One region of the Pontixanthobacter luteolus genome, then DNA from elsewhere that is predicted to be linked to it. Evidence: predicted binding sites of a transcription regulator. Region 1 holds the regulator's gene; each other region holds the start of a gene.
What was found. The regulator LexA, encoded in region 1, represses DNA repair genes until DNA is damaged. The targets are predictions, from matches to a motif close to GTTCCNCNCTTGTTCT.
Positions count from the first base shown of each region.

Region 2: the regulator LexA is predicted to act here: its motif matches at 1,616-1,631, upstream of PO778_RS04970 (putative DNA modification/repair radical SAM protein).
Region 3: the regulator LexA is predicted to act here: its motif matches at 2,706-2,721, upstream of recA (recombinase RecA).
Region 4: the regulator LexA is predicted to act here: its motif matches at 2,612-2,627, upstream of uvrA (excinuclease ABC subunit UvrA).

Region 1 is NZ_CANLWR010000001.1:816,076-819,925, reverse strand. It holds gene PO778_RS03920 (molybdopterin molybdotransferase MoeA) at 1-579, shown strand, start outside; gene lexA (transcriptional repressor LexA) at 665-1,354, shown strand; gene PO778_RS03910 (ComEC/Rec2 family competence protein) at 1,359-3,575, opposite strand; gene gltX (glutamate--tRNA ligase) at 3,605-3,850, shown strand, end outside.
Region 2 is NZ_CANLWR010000001.1:1,038,209-1,042,058, forward strand. It holds gene PO778_RS04965 (UdgX family uracil-DNA binding protein) at 1-372, opposite strand, end outside; gene PO778_RS04970 (putative DNA modification/repair radical SAM protein) at 369-1,613, opposite strand; gene PO778_RS04975 (carbonic anhydrase) at 1,880-2,599, shown strand; gene PO778_RS04980 (DUF6504 family protein) at 2,630-3,850, opposite strand, start outside.
Region 3 is NZ_CANLWR010000001.1:576,108-579,957, forward strand. It holds gene PO778_RS02780 (DUF4139 domain-containing protein) at 1-952, shown strand, start outside; gene PO778_RS02785 (DUF4139 domain-containing protein) at 965-2,602, shown strand; gene recA (recombinase RecA) at 2,798-3,850, shown strand, end outside.
Region 4 is NZ_CANLWR010000001.1:539,151-543,000, forward strand. It holds gene PO778_RS02595 (transferrin-binding protein-like solute binding protein) at 1-1,368, shown strand, start outside; gene PO778_RS02600 (lysozyme) at 1,447-2,235, opposite strand; gene PO778_RS02605 (hypothetical protein) at 2,232-2,375, opposite strand; gene uvrA (excinuclease ABC subunit UvrA) at 2,698-3,850, shown strand, end outside.

The DNA of each region.
Region 1 (3,850 bases):
GCAACTGGCGAACATTGCCGCATTACCAGAGGCGAACCTGTGGCCGACAAGCTGTCAGCGCTGGCCGATGCACTGGAGGCTGTCAGCGAACATGATCTGGTGGTGTTTAGCGGGGGCGCCTCCGTTGGCGATCATGACCTGGTCCGGCCAGCTCTTGATGCCGTTGGCGGAAAGATCGACTTCTGGCGGATCGCGATGAAGCCGGGCAAGCCGCTGATGGTTGCCAGTCGGGGCACACAAATCATCCTGGGGTTGCCGGGCAATCCTGGGTCCAGTTTTGTGACCGGGTTCTTGTTTATGCTGCCCGCAATCCGAAAAATGCTCGGCGCAGACGCATGCATTCCGAAACCGCTGATGGTCCCATGCGCGATGCCGCTTGCTGCGACAGTTGGCCGCCGCACATTCACACGCGGTGTGATGCAAGACGGCATGGCACATCCGCTTTCAAATCAGGACAGCGGCGCCTTGGCCGCACTCGCCAACTCAGACATCCTGATTGAAAGGCCGGAGCATTCCCCGGCGTTCAAAGCGGGAACGGATGTTCCGGTCTACTTCATCAAAAATGGCGGAATTGCTTGACCAGAGCAAGAAGGTTGCCTAATTGTTCCGCATTCGTTCGCATTTGAGCGAGCGGATCGACAAGGGAGACAGAGGAGCATGCGCCATGCTGACGGCTAAGCAGCACGAATTGGTTTTGTTCATCCAGAAACGTCTGGAAGAATCGGGAATTTCCCCCTCTTTCGAAGAGATGAAGGAAGCGCTCGACCTGAAGAGCAAATCCGGTGTCCACCGCCTTATCTCCGCATTGGAAGAGCGCGGATTTATTCGGCGGCTGCCAAATCGAGCGCGCGCCCTCGAAGTTCTCAAGAACCCTGAAGATGCGGTGCCGGGCATCGCCGCAGCCGCGCCAGCAAATGATGTCGTATCACGGACAAGGTCGGCTCCTGCGCCGCAACCCGCACCGGCGAACGATGTGATCGAGCTTCCTCTCCATGGTCGCATTGCGGCTGGCGCACCGATCGAAGCGCTGGAGGGGCAGAGCAGCCTGCCTGTTCCAGCAGCACTGCTTGGCCCAGGCGATCATTATGCTCTCGAAGTTTCGGGTGATTCCATGATCGAAGCAGGCATTTTCGATGGCGACTTCGCACTGGTCAAACGCACCGACACTGCGCGGGATGGCGAGATCGTCGTGGCACTGGTGGATAATGAGGAAGCTACTCTGAAATATCTGCACCGCGATGGCGGAATGGTCCGGCTTGACCCGGCAAACCCGTCGCATTCGCCGCAGGTTTACCAGCCTGGTCAGGTTCAGGTTCAGGGCAAACTTGCCGGCTTGCTTCGCCGGTATCACTGAGTTTTCATTCAACCGGCATGAGGGAGCGGGTCAGTCCCGCCCCCCCTCGCCACCAGCCATGGTCGCCCTGCGCATCGGCCACGCTGTTATAGGTCCCATTGGTTAGATTGATTGCCAGACCTCCTGTTTGATCAAGCATCCGTCTGTCGGCCTTGAGCCATTTGGGTTTGCATGATCGCGGCAGGTATCTGTCGGCTACTACAATGTCCGACCGGTCGCATGCTGCGGCAAGTGCTCGCTCCTCGATACGGATGTTGCTGCGAGCCATCAGGACTTGCCACGTCCGCCCCTCTCTTGTGACGGGCAGGACGCAGAAGTCCGGGCTGCAATTTGCATCAGGCCACTTACCGAGAGGTACCGGCTCGCCGTCCATCCCCGCCAGCTCCAGCAAGTTGTCTCTGGCATAATCGCTTCTGCTCTCGCGCAGAACGAGCAAGCGGTCGCCCTCGCCTGCAACCCCCACATGCCGGCCATCACCGGAGACAAGCAGATCGGGGACTGGGCTTGCGAGAAACAGCATTGCCGCCAGAACCACTGGGACGAAACCAAGCAACCGGACGCGCCCGCGCCACAGCGCCAGCCAAATCCCGCCAGACACAAACAACGCAAAGATGCCTCCGTCCATTTCGGGCATCAGCTTGACAGAACCGGGCTGCGACGCAGTGAAATGCGCAATACCGATCAGAATATCCAGAGACTTGCCTGCAGCCCACCATGCCGGCGCGCCCAGCCCGAAAATATCGAGAAAGAGCGCGAGCCCGATCAGCGGCATGGAGAAGAAAGTCGTTAGCGGTATGCCCACAACATTCGCAAATGCACCGTAGACCCCGGCCCTGTGAAAATGAAAAAGCACGATCGGCATCAGCGCGATTTCAATCACCATTCCGGTAACCAGCAACATCACCACTCGCCGCCCACTTCTGGAAAACCATGATTCCTCTCGCGGAGCCAGATAGGCCTGTACCGGGGCGGAATTGTGCAATGCGACGATGGCCAGCACCGCTGCGAAACTCATCTGAAAGCTCGGTCCAACCAGAGACTCAGGCCAAAGGAAAAGCACGAACAGCGCTGCTGCCGCGACCATTCGCAGCGACAAGGGTTCACGGCCAAGAGCAAGCGCCGCGAGCACGAGTATTGCCCCGACGCAGCTTCTGACTGTCGGGACCTCCGCACCTGTAAGCAAAGTATATCCGACACCCGCTAGCGCAGCAAAACCTGCTGCCACGAGCGGAAGCCGCGCGCGAAGTGCGAGCCACGGCCATAGCGCTAATAGTTTGATAGCAATCAGATAGGCAGCAGCGATCACGGCGCTGACGTGCAGGCCGCTGATTGATAACAGGTGGGTCAGCCCGGCATCGCGCATCGCCTCTTCATCCGCATCGCTGATCGAGCCGCGGTCCCCGCTGGCCAGTGCCGAAGCGATTGCGCCGGCCGATCCGTCCAGTTGGCTCCGTACATGACTGGCAAGTTGGCGCTGCGTGCTGGCCAAGGCATCTGTCTCATTCGCAGGCTCGACCACCGCAATGTCGCCGAGAACCGATCCGGTCGCTGCAAGCCCCGCAAACCATGCGGTGCGCGAAAAATCGTACGCTCCGGGAAGCATCGGAGGCGCAGGAGGCATCAATCGCGCCCGCAGCCTCACCACAGAGCCTTCCAGCAAGTCAGCCTGATCTGCACTTTGCGGCACGTTTACTCGGATTTTCAGAGCATCTCCTGATGCCGGATCGCGCGTGGCAAGCACCAGTCTGACCCGGTCCCGCGCGGGCTGTTCGTCGCGCTCCAATATCCTTCCGGTCAAAACCGTAACTTGGGGGCGCTCGATGGCGTCAGCCCCCACGATCTCCGACCGCGCCCAAACCACGCTCAATCCCAGTGCGATCATCAGCAGGATCGCTATGGCAGATTGCCTCAAAACCGGATGGCGTTCGTGCCTCCAACCCCAGCAGGTTGCGGCAATGGCTGCGCCTGAGCATAGGATCAGCACAGCGCCCCATTCCCAAAAATTTTCCAACTGGAACCACAGCGCGATACCGATAGCGAAACAGACGGTTAGCCACGGGCCTTTCTCAAAGCCCGCGCGATTGAGAAATTGTTCCAAAACAGCTGCAATGCTGGACAATTGCGGCCAGCTAAGCCATTGGCGCTGCACTGCAGCATTGGCATCGTCCGGCGGCTCATTTGACTCATCATCAAAGGGTACTTGAACTTCGCTGGCAGCCATGCGGACTATTTGAAAGGAAACAGTCGGTTATGGCAAGCAATAGCGCGGCCAAAGACAACACGGTGGTGACCCGTTTCGCACCATCGCCCACAGGTTTCCTGCACATTGGCGGCGCGCGAACCGCATTGTTCAACTGGCTCTTCTCACGCCACCACGGCGGCAAGGCACTGCTGCGTATCGAGGATACCGATCACAAGCGTTCCACACAGGAAGCAATCGACGCTATCCTGGATGGTCTGAACTGGCTCGGCCTGGATTATGACGAGGAACCGGTT
Region 2 (3,850 bases), 220 kb from region 1:
TTCCTCCACCCGGCGGACCTGCAGATCGGTCTTGTCCTCCATGATCCGGGGATTGGCCTGCAATCGCCACAGAAGCGCATAGAGCAAGGCAAAGCGTTCCGGGTCGGAATGGAGCACGACATTCTTCGCCAGCGCCAGAAATCGCTTGCTGCCGCGAATTTGCGGCACATCAGCTGGCGGGACCGGCAATTGAGTGCCTTCCCCTGCAAACAGATCACCCGAGCTGCCCGGCTCTGTCCAGCTGACCTGTCCGGGTGGAATACCGCACTGGACCAGCTGGCGCGCCTTATCCCGCCAGAAAGCGAAATCGTCCGGCTCCAGCATGGAAACGGTGTAATAGGCAGTATCGGTGGGCTGACGGAGCGCGGTCATGCGGCAAACAGTTCCAGCTGTTCCTGTTTCGGCGCAAGCAACGTGCGTAAATCCGCGCGATCGGTCAGCGTAGTCGGCCGCCAATCGGCCGCGATGATGAACGGGCGCACCTTGGCAATAGAAACCGTCACACGCCCGACATCTTCGAGCCGGAGCGTCTTGTGACGTCGCGCAGCCAGAACCCGGTTTACCGCCGTGACGCCAAGGCCCGGTACACGGAGCAGCATTTCCCGGGGCGCGCGGTTGACGTCGAGCGGGAAACTCTCACGAAACTTGAGCGCCCATGCAAGCTTGGGATCGATATCCAGCGGCAGATTGCCGTCATGATCGGTCGCCTGCATTACTTCGCGCGCCTGATAACCGTAAAACCGCATTAGCCAGTCGGATTGGTACAGGCGGTGTTCGCGGATCAGCGGCGGACGTTTGAGCGGCAATACGGCGCTGGCATCCGGGATCGGGCTGAAAGCGGAATAATACACGCGGCGCAGTTTGAACCCGTCATACAGCCGGCTTGCCTTGCCCACGATGTCCGCATCGCTGGCGGCATCTGCGCCGACAATCATTTGCGTGGACTGGCCGGCAGGCGCGAAGCGGGGGGCGTGTTTGAACCGCTTCCTGGCGTCTTTCATCTCGGCGATGTCGGATTTCACCTTGCCCATCGCGCCCTCGATCTGCTGCGCGTTCTTGTCAGGCGCGAGGCGGGTGAGCCCGCTGTCGGTGGGCAGTTCAACATTGATCGAGACGCGGTCGGCATAAAGCCCCGCCTGATGCACCAGTTCAGGATCCGCTTCGGGAATGGTTTTCAGGTGGATGTAACCGCAAAAATCGTGTTCTTCCCGTAGGATACGCGCGCATTCTACCATCTGCTCCATAGTGAAATTGGAACTTTTTATGATGCCGGATGAGAGAAACAGCCCCTCGATGTAATTGCGCCGGTAGAAACTGATCGTCAGGTCCGCGACCTCCTGCGGCGTGAATCGCGCACGGCGGACATTGCTGCTCTTGCGGTTGATGCAATAGTGACAATCGAAGATGCAGTGGTTGGTCAGCAATATCTTGAGCAGCGAGATACAGCGCCCGTCCGGCGCATAAGCATGGCAGATTCCCATCCCCTCCGTCGAACCGATGCCTTTCCCGCCGAGCGAATTCTTCTTCGCCGTGCCCGAAGACGCGCAGGATGCATCATACTTCGCCGCATCGGCGAGAATGCCGAGCTTCTCTATCGTGCTTAACTGGCCCATTTGTTCTGTATATGTTCTTGTGCCTCGTGAGGGAAGCAGGAAATCGAGATTTTTTTGCGTTTCCGCGGGAACCACTTTTACAGTCATGCGTAATGGAGCCACGGACCGGGCCCCTCTGGCGAGCAAATGCTCGTGATGTCGGACGTATCGAACGACAGTGGGCCGAACCGATTTTCACTCACTGTCAGGTTAGATTGCGCCGGCTATGACCGGCAGCAGCGGGTCCGTGTGAGAGCATTGCCCCGCTGTAAAAGTGGGAAAATACAATGAAATATATCGCATCTTTCGCTGTCGCTGCCTGTCTTGCGACCACTGCATCCGCGCAAGACTGGAAATTCGGCGACGGCGCAGCGCCCGAACGCTGGTCACTCCAGAACAGCAATTATGCCTTGTGCGATGCCGGGCTCAACCAGTCCCCCATTGATCTTGGTGCCCCCAATGCCGTGGCCGATATTGAATTGGAAACGAGCTATGGCGAGACAGAAGCAAAGCTGAGCCTTGGCAATCAGAAGATCCAACTCGATTTCCCCGCTGGTATGGGAATGGTGTCCGGCGGACTGGATTTCTCCCTTCTGCAGGTTCATTTCCATACGCCATCGGAACACGCCATAAACGGTGAACGCTTCCCGCTGGTCGGCCATTTCGTACACGCCACCGAAGACGGAAAGCTGGGCGTTCTGGGCATCATGTTCAAAGAAGGCGAAGCGAACACCGGGCTTGCCACCATCATAGATGCGCTGGACAGCGGGAGCGGTGCAGAGGTCAATCTGGATATCGAAACGATGATTCCCGATAACCTCTCTGTTTACCGCTACATGGGTTCGCTTACCACGCCCCCTTGCAGCGAAGGTGTAAACTGGCACGTTTCCAAAGACATCGTCACCGCAAGCGCGGACCAGATCGCCGCGCTGAGCAAGATTCTTGGCAGTAGCGCACGGTCGATCCAGCCCCTCGGCAATCGTCTGTTGGTTGCGCCGGCTGAATAACCCCGGATAATCACAAGCCCGACTGGGGCCTCAGGCGCACAGTCCTTGCAGGTACCAGTCGGGCAATCCGCCCTGTTTGTCATTGCCGCGTCCGTCACCGATCAGGCCGTGGCGGTAAATCCAGTAACGGCGGCCCTCGCCGTCCTCAATCCGGTAGTAATCCCGCAGGCGAACGCTGGACCTTTCACGCCACCATTCGGGGGCAATGCGTTCAGGCCCTTCGACGCGGGCGACTTCGTGCACCTGGCCGCGCCAGCGGAAACGGCGCGGATAGCCATCGGGGGTGGCGTACAGAACCGTGATACGTTCTGCCTTATCCAGCATTTTCAGCGGCCTGTGATGGAAAGCTAGTTCACCTTGTGATGCAGGTTCCGGCTCCAGCGGGGGCTGCCAACGCTGCGCGCGTTCAGGAATATGGCTGGCAAACGGCACCGGTCTGGTCACTGCCCGAGAGCCAAGCCGGACTGTCAGCCGGTCCACGCAGGCGGCAAGCGAAGTGCCCTGGTTTTCAGCCGATGTCTCTATGTCACCTTGTGATAGGGCCAGCGGTTCCGCCCAGCTCGCCCGCAAGCGCACGGTTTCAATCCCGAAACCGGCATCTACATCATCCAGCTTGGCCGCGAACAGGCGGCAGATATGCGCGGCATCGCGGGTTGCAGCGGCCATTTCCAGCGCACGGACAACCACTTCTCCATCGACGCGCCATAGCCCAAGTTCCAGACGGCGTGCGCCTTTGGCCTTCCCCTCCAGTTCGCGTGACATGTCCTGCGCCAGATCGGCCAATACTTGGTCAAGCAGTTCGCGGTGCCGGATCGGCTCTGCAAGACGCCGCTGGACCAGCGGCATATGTTGCGGAATTACAGGCAGCAGCGGTTCCGGAACCTTGCCCAGCAACTGGTCCATCCGCACCAGCGGATTGGCTGCGGGGGAGCGGCGATTGCGGAACCGGCGCATGATTGCATCGCGGCCTGTGCCACCTGTCCCGCCGGCCGTAGTGATGCCCGAAAGGTCGGATAACCGTTTCAAACCAAGGCGCCTCAGAACCGTCATGACGTCATCATCAAGGCGGAGCGCGGCAACCGGCAGCTGCGACAGGCGCTGCGCGATGTCGTCATCAGGATCCAGAATTGCCAGTTCGGGGCCGTAATGTGCCAATGCCCAAGCCGCACCGGCAGTCGGCGCGATGGCAAGCCGTGCAGCCAGTTCGCGCTTGCGGAACAAGGCCTGGGCATCTTCCAGCAGTCGCCGTTC
Region 3 (3,850 bases), 240 kb from region 1:
TTCCGGTGTGCGCCCGGCAGCGATCCGCTATCTGACGCCCGGCCTTGGCTGGACCGCAGACTATGTTGCGCTGTTCGATGATGGGGACAGCACCATCGATATGCAGGGCTGGGTCACGCTGACAAACACGACCGGTACGACGTTTCACAACGCCGACACATTGCTGGTTGCCGGTAGCCCCAATGGCCGGTTCGGCGGCGGGCGCAGCCAGCGCAATATGGTGCGTGCCGGGACTGAGTCTTCGGGCCGCGAGCAGGTCGGAGATTTCTATCTCTATCCAATCGATGCACGAACGACGATTGCCAATCAGCAGACCAAGCAGGTCAGTTTCCTCGACGTGCAGGGCGTAACGGCGAAAAAGGTCTATCGGCGGACGGTTAATTGGCTGAGCAATGACAGCAATCCGCAGAACGTTTCGAGCGAGATATCCTTCAACACGTCTAGCCAGGGCGGGCTGGGCGATGCCCTGCCAGCAGGCACAGTCCGTTTCTATCAGCGCGACAGCCAGGGCACTCCGCAATTTATCGGCGAGAACACCATTGGCCACACGCCGACCGGCAGCGAGCTTTCGCTTCGCACCGGCGATGCGTTTGACATATTTGTTCAGGCCGAGGTGGAAAAACGCGAAGAAATAACCTCTGGCGAGTGGATCAAGACCCGGCGTTATGTTGTCTATCAGGACGGCAACGAAACCGCGCGTCTTGATGAAGAGAGGCCCGAAAAGTATTGGCAAACAACCATGCGTTACACGATCACCAACGCGAAGGATGAGGCTGTCGAGCTCGATCTGGTGCAGGCTGGACTCGATCGCGGCTGGTGGTCGCGCGACTACCGCATCGTCAGCGAAGACGAATCCGGGGTCCAGATCAATGCCGACCGGCGAAAATGGGTCGTGCCGGTTCCGGCCAATGGTGAACGCGAGTTCCGCGTAATTTTTGCAACCCGGTATTAAGGGCACAGAGCCGTGGCCCGGACATTGTCTTTCCTGGCATCATCTTTCCTCGCGCTGCTCGGCGCCTTGGCGCTTGTGGTCGCATCACCGGCTGGCGCGCGCCAGATAGTCGAAGCGTCAGAGCCCTCCGATATATCGGTCACCATGTACCGCGATCCCGACCGGGGTGCGGATGAAGCGATGGACGGTGATTGGCCGGAAGGCTTCGCCATGATTTCGGAGGTCCGGACGGTAACTTTGCCGCAAGGGCAATCGACTATCCGGTTCGAAGGCGTGGCAGAAGGGATGGTTGCGGTCACCGCGATTGTTACCGGTCTGGCGGGCGGCACGATCGAGAAGAACCGCAACGCGGACCTTCTTTCCCCTGCGGCGCTGCTCGATGGCACACTGGGCAACCGGGTCCGGATCACGCGTACAAACCCTGCGACAGGTATCAGCGCCTCGCAATCCGCCATCGTCCGCACGCGTGCCGATGGCGGCCTCGTGCTTCAGACAGGCGATGGCTTCGAAGCAGTGCGGTGTTCGGGCCTGCCGGAAAAGCTGACTTTCGATAAAGTGCCAGCGGGCCTTTCCGCGCGCCCGGTTTTCAGCATCGACACGCGCGACGATACGGGCGGCACATATCAGGTCACGCTGACTTATCTGGCTTGGGGCTTTGACTGGGAGGCGCATTATGTCGCCACGCTGGACAGGTCAGGTGCCAAGGGCGCGGTTGGCTTGCGGCTGCTGTCGTGGCTGACGCTGCTCAATGACAACGGGCAGAGTTTTAATGACGCAAACCTGATGGCGGTCGCCGGGACGCTGAACGTTGAAAGCGATTTTCAAAGCCTCTCAGATCCGCCGCAGGCGCGCCCGATGCGTCTGACCTGCTATCCGCTGGGCAGCACCGGTGATGGCACTCCGATCCGCCAGATGATCCCGTCTCCGCCTCCTCCTCCTGCTCCGCCAATGTATGCATCCGATACAATCGTGGTGACCGGATCACGTGTCCAACGCAAGATGATGGAATCTCCCCTCGCGCTTGCAGCAATCGGGATGCAGGCGGGCGAAGAGCAGTTGGGCGATCTCAAACTGTACCGCGTGCCGGAAAGGGTGAGCGTTTCAGCGAAGGGCCTGAAGCAGGTCGCGTTCCTGAATAAGGACAAGGTTCGCGGGGAATTCTTCTACCGGACAGGCTGCGCACCCTTTGACTATTTTGACGACGAGCTCGAACCGGCAGAATTGATGTTCTTTACCAAGAACGATGATGAGCATGGGCTGGGTGTGGCAATGCCGATGGGCGGTTTCACCCTGTTCGAACCATCCTCTGCCGGTGATCTGTTGGTCAATGAACAGACGATCCGCGATTATGCCAAAGGTCAGGAGATCGAACTTACTCTGGCGCAAAGCACCAATGTGTTTGCTGAATGCTCTGCGACGACACGAGGCGACCCTGATACCGGCAAATGGCATAATATGAAGGCCAAGATTTCCAATGCCAATTCAGAGCCGGTTCGCCTCCGTCTCGTGCTGGGCGCAGCTGGCCAATGGGAAACCCGCCGAACACCTGCGAAGGTCCGGATCAAGGACGGTGCGCAGATTATGGAAGTGCGCGTGCCGGCGGGTAAAACCCGTGAGTTCAGCTGGCAGATCCGTGCGCCCGGTGCCTGACGCACCTTTGCAATTTCTGACCTGAAGATTTGTAAAGTGCGGTAGCCCGGGCGAATAAGCACCGCCGGGCGGCTCGGAAAACGGCCTTTCACAATAAAAATTCGTTCCCCCCTTGTTCTACCGGAACAAAGTGGGTACATACTCCAACAGTTGATGAGTTTATCACCGACCTAGGCAACCGATGGAGCGCATGTCATGGCAGCAAGTCTAAAGCTGGTAGAACGTAAGGAAAAGAACGTGGACCGTCAGAAGGCGCTCGACGCGGCACTCGCACAGATTGACCGCGCATTTGGTAAGGGTTCGGCGATGAAGCTGGGCTCGAAAGAGGCGATGAACGTCGAATCGATTTCGACCGGTTCGCTTGGTCTCGACATTGCTCTTGGCATCGGCGGTTTGCCGAAGGGGCGGGTCATCGAAGTTTACGGGCCGGAAAGCTCGGGCAAGACCACTCTCGCGCTGCATGTCTTGGCAGAAGCGCAGAAGGCTGGTGGCACCGTTGCATTCGTCGATGCAGAGCACGCCCTGGACCCGGTTTATGCCAAGAAGCTTGGCGTCGATATTGATGAGCTGATCATTTCTCAGCCCGATACCGGTGAGCAAGCGCTGGAAATTACCGACACGCTGGTCCGGTCGAACGCGATTGATGTTCTGGTCGTCGATTCGGTTGCGGCGCTTGTGCCCCGGGCCGAGATTGAGGGCGAAATGGGCGACAGCCATGTCGGTTTGCAGGCCCGCTTGATGAGCCAGAGCCTGCGCAAGCTGACCGGCTCGATCAACCGTTCGAAGTGCATGGTGATCTTCATCAACCAGCTGCGCATGAAAATTGGTGTGATGTACGGTAACCCGGAAACCACCACCGGCGGTAACGCGCTGAAATTTTATGCTTCGGTACGCCTCGACATCCGCCGCACGGGTCAGATCAAGGACCGCGACGAAGTCATTGGCAACTCGACCCGCGTCAAAGTGGTCAAGAACAAGGTCGCACCGCCATTCAAGCAGGTCGAATTCGATATCATGTACGGCAAGGGTATTTCCAAGACCGGCGAGATTCTCGATCTGGGCGTCAAGGCCGGACTGGTCGAGAAATCGGGTTCGTGGTTCTCCTATGACTCGGTCCGCATCGGACAAGGGCGTGAGAATTCGAAGAATTTCCTCGATGAGAATGTAGAGATGCGCGACAAGTTGGAAGCTGCGATCCGCGGCCGCACCGACGAGGTCGCCGAAGAGATGATGACAGGCCCGGACACG
Region 4 (3,850 bases), 280 kb from region 1:
GCGGTGTATTCGGTACAGAACCAGCGGTTCGAAACGCTCGGCCCGCAGGACACCGCGAGTTTCGATTCTGGCGGTCTGACCTATGTCCAGGCCGGTGCCTGGCGCCTGTTCAGCCCGGATCAAAACCCTGACTATCGCTATTCCTTCTTTACCTACGGCTTTGCGACACCGGCGGGTGATGTGCCGACCACCGGCAGCGCGGCCTACCGTCTCAGCTTTGGCGGAACAGCGGTCGATAACGACATCGCCAATCCGGTCCGGATCAGCGGTGATGGTGTCCTTCGTGTCGATTTCGGCTCGATGACGCTCGACCTGTCCGGCGGGCTGACCTTCGAAGAACAGATTTTCTTGTCCGGTGTACCGCAATTTACCGGCTCGGGTTCGCTTTCCGGCACAGGCGCAATCGGATCGAGCGCGCGCGATTTCTCCGGCACCTTGGCCTTTGACGGGCTGGGCAATTACACCGGCACATTCGACGGCTTGTTCTACGGCCCGAATGCACAGGAAGTCGGCGCGACCTGGGAAGCGAGGGATGGGACCGACCGCGCCGCCGGAACATTCATCGGTGAAGAAGATGACAGCATCCTCTCCAGCGATCAGACGCTGGCCGGTGCGACCGAGCCGCTCGACATGGTGGGCCGCCGCCTGCGGGCCGGCATTTACGAAGGCGAAGCCAGTATTTCCTTCGATCCGGCCAACGGGCAATTCGTTTTCCGAACAGAAAACTTTGCCGCGCCGAACGAGCAAGAGGTTATCACGCTGTCCGATGCGAATATCGTGGCGGCCGAATCCACTGCTTCGCGGACCTATTACCGGACGACCGGCAACACTGCGGTCGAAGGGTTCATCTTTACACCGGGTGCGAGCAATCCCGTACTTGAACTGACCTATTCCTCGTTCGCGCAGCTCAACCTGCGGGAAAGCAGCGCGCAGGGTGACCGTAACGAAAGCTACTACTTCGTGTTCGGTGTCGAAACGGCTGCGGCGGCGCTGCCAAAGGCGGGATCAGCAAGCTATTCGGGCATCGTGTTCGGTGACGGCGAAAACTCCGCAACCGGCTATGTCGGGGAAATAGGCGGAACCAGCTCTCTAACGGCCGATTTTTCCGCTGGTTCTCTGGTGATGACGCTGGACATGAGCCAGGCTGATGCGGCCAATACATTCATCGGCACTGCGATTTTCGACGGTAGCATCGCCACCAATGGCTTCTTCGGTTCGACGCAGCAAAACGATCCGTTCCGCGGCAGCATGAGGGGGCATTTCTTCGGCAGAGATGCCGCGGAATATGGTGCCGTGTTCGACGTGCTGCGTGATGACGCAAGCGGCCGGTCAACTTTCAGAGGCGTGTCGGTCGGCAAGAAAGACTGATCTTCGCGTATCCGGATTGCAAAAAAGAGGGGAAGGCATCGCTGCCTTCCCCTTTTTTTGTTTCCAGTTTAGGCCGCCTCAGGCCGTCATTCGCGGATCTTCATACGAACCGTTCAGGAAGATATTTGCACGTCTTTCGCTGCGATAGATCAAGCCTTTTGCGGTCGCGCCGCCTGCGGAATGATAGTGCAGTTCATCGGCTATGGATTGATGGTCGCCGGCTGAAATAGCCTCGTTCAACTTTGGGCTACGCTCTTGCGAGACGCTTCCCTGTCCCACGTTGAACACAAGATCGACCAGCGCATCGAATTCGTGTTGGAAAAGCGGAAGATCGCCGACAAGGTCGCTAACTGTTTTTTCGGCATGTTCAAGATCCGCTTCGAGCAGTTCCATGACCCGTTCGTCCGAGATGGTATCGCCCAAGCTGAGTCCATCCGACGCGGTCACGAGGTGGCCGACGCCAACAGTCAAATTGCCCGCAACATCGCGGTACACGTCGTGCCGGACGCCTTCCTCCTCCATCATGGCGCGCTTGAGTTCCGCACTGGCTCTCATGGAGTCGGTTTGCGTGCGTGTCTCGATCATCCATGCCTGCTGCGCCGAGCTGCTAAACCGGGGTTCTACCGCGCCACTTGCTGCGGCCTGTATCCCGGCTGCGCTGACGGACATCGCGAGCGCGATCTTGCGCTTGCGCATATGAACCCGTTCGCCTTTCAATGTGCGGGCCAGCTTGGCTTGCCGGCGGCGCCTGCGGCGGTCTTTCAGCCGGGTAATAAGCGGTGCGATACCTTGCCGGCGGTTCTCGAACCGTAATCTGGGCAGGATTTGCGGGGCTGGTGATCTGGTCTTTGACGGATAGGCGATCACGCATTCTCTTCGATGGTGATGTTTGCATCGTCCAGAAGCGGTGCGCTGAATTCTGTGTCCCGATCCTGACCGGAATCGGCTTGCGGTTCCTCCGGGTTTTCGGATGGGCTTCTGTACGGGGTGATATAGCCATATGGCATCTGGGTGTACCTTTCTATTGGGCGTTGCGTCCAGTTCTGCGACCTGATGGGCGAACCGGGAAAAACGCCGCGTTTACATTCATCTAATCAACGGGCGGGCGGGGTTATCGGTCCACGCTTCAGCGTTCGTCAGCCACGCTTCAGGCGTTGGCGCACTGATCGGTTGCGTCATTGCCGGACCGATTCCTTGCCCTGAATGGAAGCAAGTTAACCCGTCAAGCGCTCAGCCGAGCACTTGAACATTTGCAGAACATCGGGTTAAAGAGCGCGGTATTCACCAGTCCACTGGACTCTCTCTCACCCAATACCCACTTGGCAGGTCATGGCTCTCACAAAAATTTCAGTCCGCGGTGCTCGTGAGCATAATCTCAAGGGTGTCGATATCGACCTGCCGCGCGATGCGCTGATCGTGATTACGGGGCTGTCGGGCTCCGGCAAATCCTCGCTCGCATTCGACACGATCTATGCCGAAGGGCAGCGGCGCTATGTCGAGAGCCTGAGCGCTTATGCGCGGCAATTCCTGGAAATGATGCAAAAACCCGATGTGGAGCACATTGACGGTTTGTCGCCGGCCATTTCCATCGAGCAGAAGACCACTAGCCGCAATCCGCGTTCGACCGTGGCGACTGTAACGGAAATCTACGACTACATGCGTCTGCTTTGGGCGCGCGTGGGTGTTCCGTACTCGCCAGCCACGGGCGATCCGATCGAGGCGCAGACCGTGTCCAACATGGTCGACCGGGTGATGGAACTGCCCGAAGGCACGCGGCTGTATTTGCTTGCGCCGGTCGTGCGCGGCCGCAAGGGTGAATACCGCAAGGAACTGGCCGAATGGCAGAAAGCGGGCTTCACCCGTGTGCGGATCGACGGGGAGCTTTACCCGATTGAGGAGGCGCCCGCGCTCGACAAGAAGTTCAAGCACGACATCGAAGTGGTGGTGGACCGGCTGGCGGTAAAGGAAGGGCTGGAAACGCGCCTTGCCGACAGTTTCGAAACCGCGCTGAAGCTGGCCGACGGGCTGGCCTATGTCGACCTAGCCGATGGTACGGTGCCGGGGCGCGAGGACGAAGACGCTTCCGGCGGCCAGATGAAAGGCGCCGGGCTGCCCGCCAACCGGATCGTGTTTTCAGAGCGGTTTTCCTGCCCGGTCAGCGGTTTTACGATCGAGGAAATCGAACCGCGGCTGTTTTCGTTCAACTCCCCTCAGGGCGCGTGTCCGACGTGCGATGGGCTGGGGGAAAAGCAGTTGTTCGACCCGCAGCTGGTAGTCCCCAACGAAGAACTCAGCCTGAAAAAGGGCGCGGTGGTGCCGTGGGCGAAAAGCAATCCGCCATCGCCCTATTACATGCAGGTGCTCGGCAGTCTGGCGAAGGCCTATGAATTCGATCTGACCACTCCGTGGAAAGATCTGGAGCCGGATCAGAAGATGATCATCCTGCACGGGACCGGCGGCAACCGCGTGCCGCTGACGTTCA